2 linked regions of the Caballeronia sp. LZ062 genome follow. The protein of the gene in region 1 binds, or shares a complex with, the protein of each later gene. Links are inferred from orthologs where the notes say so. Each region holds a gene or a part of one and is shown on either strand. Other genes may lie near its edges.

Region 1 (3,010 bases):
TCATCTGCGGCAAATGAAAGTCGCGATCATGCAGCCTTACTTTCTGCCCTATATCGGCTACTTTCAGCTGATCGGGGCAGTCGACGTGTTCGTCGTCTACGACAACATCAAATACACGAAGAAAGGCTGGTTCAACCGGAATCGCTTCCTGCAAAACGGCGGCGATGCGTATTTCAGCATTCCGCTCGTCGCCGATTCCGATTCGCTCGATGTCGTCGCGCGCTCGATCGCCCCTTCTTTCGACCGGCAAAAGCTGCTCAATCAGATACAGGGCGCATATCGGCGCGCGCCGCATTTCGCGCAAGGGTTCGAATTGTTGCGCGAATGCGTCGAGCAGGAAGAGCGCAATCTTTTCCATTTCCTGCATCACTCGATTCGCGCGACGAACAAAAGGCTTTCGCTCGACACGCGGATCGTCGTTTCGTCGACATTGCCGATCGACCATTCGCTTCGCGCGCAGGACAAGGTGCTGGCGATATGCGGCGCACTCGGCGCGACGACGTACATCAACGCAATCGGCGGCACCGCGCTTTATTCGGCGCCGGATTTCGCCGAACGCGGAATCGAGCTGCGTTTTTTACAGCCGCGCGCGCTCGAATACCGGCAGTTCGGCGAGCCGTTCGTGCCCTGGCTTTCCATTCTCGACCTTTTGATGTTCAACCCGGCTGACGAAGTTGAGGCCATGTTGGGCGAATTCGATCTCGTTTGAGCGACGCGACACGGGCGCCAACCCGGCGCGCGACCGCGCAGCAGGGCGGCGCAAACCGCGCAAAGCATCGTCCAAAAAATTTCTGAATTGCCTCAACGTCGAGCCTAAAGTTTTCTTCGAACGCCGCCGAAAACCTAAACAAGCGGCCAAGCAACTAGCCGCCCCGACCAAAAACGGCGTTGTTTGAGATACAGCGCCAGACCCTTGGAGATTGAAAATGATCGGTATCAACAGCAACATCAACTCGCTGGTTGCCCAGCAAAACCTGAACGGCACGCAAAGCGCACTGTCGTCGGCCATCACGCGTCTTTCGTCGGGCAAGCGCATCAACAGCGCAGCAGACGACGCAGCCGGCCAGGCAATCGCTTCGCGCATGACCTCGCAGATCAACGGCCTGAACCAAGGCGTGTCGAATGCGAACGACGGCGTGTCGATGACGCAAACGGCATCGAGCGGTCTTAGCCAGATCACCGACAACCTCCAGCGTATTCGCCAGCTGGCTGTTCAGTCGGCAACCGGCTCGCTGTCGCCGAGCGACCAGACCGCGCTGCAAAAGGAAGTCGCCCAGCGTATCGCTGAAGTGAACCGCATTGCATCGCAGACGACTTACAACGGCACGAACGTGCTGGACGGTTCGGCAGGCGTGGTGAGCTTCCAGGTTGGCGCGAACGTCGGCCAGACGATCTCGGTCGACCTGAGCCAGAACGTGTCGTCGGCCAAGATCGGCGGCGGTTTCGCGCAGTCGGGCACGGCCATCGGTTCGATCACGGGCCTGAGCCTCGACGCATCGGGCGCAGCAACGACCGGCACGGCAGCAATCACGACGATCAACGTTCTCGCGGACGGCAAGGGCGGCTTCACGTACACGGACCAGAACAACCAGGCGATCACGTCCGGCGTGGCAACCGCCTCCGAACTCTCCGTGACGGCTGCTTCGGGCACGACCCCGGGTTCGATCGCGTTCAAGACGCCGACGGCTGCAACCAGCGCGCAGACCACGCAACTTGCGTCGCTCAACTCGAACAACAACCCGCCGCTCGTTTCCGCCATCGACATCAGCACGACCAACGGCGCGAACGGTGCAATCGAAGCGATCGACAACGCGCTGAACTCGGTCAACGCCATTCAGGCAAACCTGGGCGCCGCGCAAAACCGCTTCACGTCGATTGCCGCCACGCAGACGCAACAAGCGACGAACCTGTCGTCGGCACAATCGCAGGTCACCGACGCGAACTTCGCGCAGGAAACCGCGAACCTGTCGAAGGCTCAAGTGCTGCAACAAGCTGGTATCTCGGTGCTGGCTCAAGCCAACTCGATGCCGCAGCAGGTTCTGAAGCTCCTCGGCTAAGCATTTCGCCGACGCTGTAAGGCGCGCATTCGCTGTCCAATGCGCGCCGCTGTAGAAATAGCCGCAACAAGAAGCACCGCAGTCAGCGCCCGGGGAGCTCGTCTCCCTGTGCGCATTTCCGGGAGATGACGACTCCCGCCCAATTCGAACGATCGCGAACACGTAAGCACCGGAGTACACATGACCACCGTAGCCACGACAACGGGTTCCACTGTCGATCCGACGAGCGCCGTCCAGCAGGCGGCGCAGTCCATCATCAGCGGCTCCACGAACTCGACGATGGATGTCAACTCGCTCGTGAGCGCGATCGTCAACTCGAAGGTCGCAGGCCAGACGGACGCGCTCAACAACAAGAAAACGACCGATAACACGCAGCTCACCGCCATCGGCACGCTGAAGTCGATTCTCTCGTTGCTGCAAAGTTCGCTCGCGAATCTCGCGAACGGCACCACGCTCTCCCAGTTCACGGCCACCGCCAGCGGCAAGGGGCTTTCGGCCACCGCGGCGACCGGCGCGGTGACGGGCAGCTACGCCGTGAGCGTGCAGAACATCGCGGCGTCGCAGTCCATCACGTCGGGCGCCTTCCAGTCGACCGATACGCTCGGCACCGGCTCGTTGACGTTGAGTGTCAACGGCAAGAGCAGCACCATCAAGATCGACAGCACCAACGACACGCTATCGGGCATCGCCTCGGCGATCAACTCGGCGTCGGACAATCCGGGCGTCACGGCGACCATCGTCAACGGCACGGACGGCGCGCACCTCGTGCTGCGCTCCTCGTCGACGGGTTTGGCCAACGGCATCAACGTCGCGGTCAATGCAGACGACAGCACGTCGTCGATCAACAAGCTGGCAGTCACCACGACGACCGTGGCCGCCAGCACGACGACCGATCCCAACGATTCGACCAAGACGATCTCCACGCCCGCGCAGACCTCCATCGGCGGGTCGAC
Region 2 (2,799 bases), 340 kb from region 1 along the record:
ATTTAGCGTCGAAGCTCCGAATCTTGGCTTCTTCCCGCGCCGCGTTGTCGTCGGCGGTTAAGGAAGTCTTTTCACGAGACGGATTATCCGCACTCCCTTGCAAGTCGATTCGGTGAATAGAGCGGGGTTTTCCCCGTTCTTCGCGCGCTTTGGAAAGCGGCCCGCTGCTAATCTTTTTCATACCCGGACAAGCCTTTTTTACCGGCCCGTCCGAGCCGGCCAGACGCCGGCATTTCCACGGTCTGCATCAACTTGCTGTCAAACGGAGTCAATATGAACTTTCCGATCAATCCGCTTTCCGCCGCCATGAGCGCCATTCAGTCGATGTCGGCGCAAGCCGCCGGCGGCGCGGGCAGCGCGGCCACTGTGGCTTCCGGCGCGGTGACCGGACAAACCGCTGGTTCGGGCGCGGCCACCGCGAGCAGCTTCGCGGACGCGCTGAAGTCGTCCATCGACAAGATCAGCGACAACCAGAAGACGGCGCTCAACGAGGCGCATGCGTTCGAAATCGGCGCGCCGAACGTTTCGCTCAACGACGTGATGGTGGACATGCAGAAGGCGAACGTCGGCCTGCAGTTCGGCTTGCAGGTGCGCAACAAGCTCGTGAGCGCGTACAACGACATCATGCAGATCTCCGTCTGACGCTGCCGAAAGACCGCGGCGATCCCGCCCTTTGATCCTGGTTCGGCCCTGCCTCGGCCCTCAAACCCTTGCGCCCTAAAGCTTTTCCCCGTTTCTCCGATAACCCCGTTAGCAGCCCGGCGAACGACGGTTCGCTCACGAGAGCAAGCCGCGCAGTCGCTTTCGACCGGTCTGGATGCATGCGCGCCGGGAAAAGCCGGCGCGGGGATGAGGCGCTTGGCGCCGCGTCCGATGTGCTGCACGGGAATTAGGTTGCAGGCGGCGCGGGTGAGGGCTTCGAGCCACGCTCGCCGGCTGCAGTGATTTGCACGGACGAGACGGGGCCGCAGACGCGCACGAAAGCGCGAACCGGCCGACCGGGGCGGAAAGACGCAACACTCGTCGAGACAGGAGCCATCGATGTTTTCGCAGGGACAGGCGGGAGCCAACGCATATGCGCGCGTCGGCGTTCAGACCGGCGTCATGGGAGCCAGCCCGCACCGGCTCATCGTGATGCTTTATCAGGGCGCGCGGCAGGCCATTGCGCAGGCGCGGATGCATACGCAGCAGAACAACGTGGGCGCGCGCGGCCAGGCGATCGGCAAGGCGATCAGCATCGTCGAAAGCGGGCTGCAGCAGGCGCTGAACAAGGACGCGGGCGGCGAAATCGCGCAGCGGCTCGACGCGCTCTATTCGTACATGACGCGCCGTCTCTTGCAGGCGAACATCGAGCAGAGCGAGACGATGCTGGTCGAAGTCGACAATCTGCTGGCGACGCTCGAAGAAGCGTGGGTCGGTATCGGACCGGAAGTGGCGCAAATGACCGCCGCAGCCGTCTGAATGGAAATCGGTGGGCGACTGCCGCAGAAGAATGAAAACGACAGAAGAATACTTCGCTCACTACGAAGCCATTGCCGCGCTGTCCGCCCAGATGCTGATGGCGGCGCGCGAGGGCGACTGGAGCGATTTGAAAGCGATGCAGGGCACGTATCGCGACCTCGTCGAGCAGTTGAAGGACGCCGACCACGGTTCGGCGCTCGACGAGACCGCGCGGGCGCGCAAGCTGGACCTCGTGAAGAAGATTCTCGCCGACGACGCCGCTATCCGCGATCTGACATCGCCGAGCCTCGCGCGACTGTCGGCGCTCTTCGCGGTCAATAGCCCGGCGCGCGTCCTGAAAAAGATGATCGGACTGCGTTAGGCAGACACGCCGCGACGTTTCGCGGACGCAATTGAGGAATCTGGGCATGACAGGATTCGACTCCGCGATCGCAACGCTTCTGGCCGGCCGCACCGACCTCGTTCTTTCCGCGATCCGCGCGGCCGACGCGGTGAACGGCGCCGCAGGCACCGCCGCCGGACGCACGACGACGCAGGCGGGCACGTCCGCCACCGTCGATACGCCGGACACGCCCGCATCCGGCACGGCGGGCGCGAACCCGGTCGCATCGGCGCAGACCGAGCTTTCCAGCGTCGCGCGCACGCTCGACGTGATCTCGCGCTTGTCCGGCGCGGCGTCGGCCGTCATCGGCGACGCGCCGTTGTGGCCGACGCCGCCGCGCCCCGCGAGCGCCTTCGCCGCGCTCACCACCGGTCTCTTCGACACCGCTTTTTCATCGAACGCAGCCGCCGTCGCGGCCGCGCGCGCCGCGAGCCAGAATTTGCCGCCGCTGCCCGCGTCCGTGCTGGCGGGCGAACTGGCGAAGACGGTCGGCGAAAGCGGGCTTTTCTACGAATCGCATCTGGCGCAGTGGCTTGCGGGACAGCGCAGCGCCGCGTCGCTCGCCAGCGAGCCGCAGGCCCGCGTCGATCCGCGCGCGCTGTCGCTGCCGTTCGATCTCGCAAGCGAGAGCGCACCGGACGCGGCACCTGCTTTCCCGGCTTTCTCCGATTTTCATGACGCCGCGCCGACGCCCCCACGCGTCGTCGAGATGCCGCAGACGCCGCAGCAGGCGGCGGCGCTCGCGGCGTCCGTGCGCGACGCACCCGCGTCGGCGCTGTCCCATTCGCAGAGCGGAAGCGCAAACACGGGCAATGCGGGCGCACATCCGGCGCCGTCCGAATCGGCGATGCAGGCGTCGGTGGCGGCGGGCGTGCATCCCGCGACGCTCGATATCGTGCGCCAGCAGCTCGATCTTCTCGCCAATGGTCAGTTCCGCTGGCAGGGCGAGGCGTGGC

The links. The genes of interacting proteins can lie anywhere in the genome.
Region 2: the proteins of P9239_RS17260 (region 1) and fliS are in contact, whole or in part, in a crystal structure (PDB 5MAW), measured with the Bacillus subtilis proteins. The link is inferred for Caballeronia sp. LZ062 from one-to-one orthologs.

The regions. Positions count from the first base shown.
Region 1 is NZ_JARTWB010000002.1:2,396,285-2,399,294, forward strand. The notes cover bases 51-2,991. They hold P9239_RS17260 (flagellin), read left to right. Parts: upstream 51-926; coding sequence 927-2,057; downstream 2,058-2,991. Other genes in these bases: P9239_RS17255 (WbqC family protein), read left to right, coding at 51-709; fliD (flagellar filament capping protein FliD), read left to right, coding at 2,238-2,991. In the rest of the region: P9239_RS17250 (class I SAM-dependent methyltransferase), read left to right, coding at 1-17; more of P9239_RS17255, read left to right, coding at 14-50; more of fliD, read left to right, coding at 2,992-3,010. UniProt on the Bacillus subtilis protein: Flagellin is the subunit which polymerizes to form the filaments of bacterial flagella. Assembly into flagella requires FliW. Acts as a homeostatic autoinhibitory regulator to control its own cytoplasmic levels.
Region 2 is NZ_JARTWB010000002.1:2,732,659-2,735,457, forward strand. The notes cover bases 22-2,751. They hold fliS (flagellar export chaperone FliS), read left to right. Parts: upstream 22-1,041; coding sequence 1,042-1,461; downstream 1,462-2,751. Other genes in these bases: fliE (flagellar hook-basal body complex protein FliE), read left to right, coding at 274-642; P9239_RS18795 (flagellar protein FliT), read left to right, coding at 1,493-1,822; P9239_RS18800 (flagellar hook-length control protein FliK), read left to right, coding at 1,869-2,751. Outside these bases: flagellar basal-body MS-ring/collar protein FliF, read right to left, coding at 1-2; more of P9239_RS18800, read left to right, coding at 2,752-2,799. UniProt on the Bacillus subtilis protein: Essential for filament assembly. May act as a facilitator of flagellin (hag) secretion. Antagonizes translational repressor CsrA indirectly.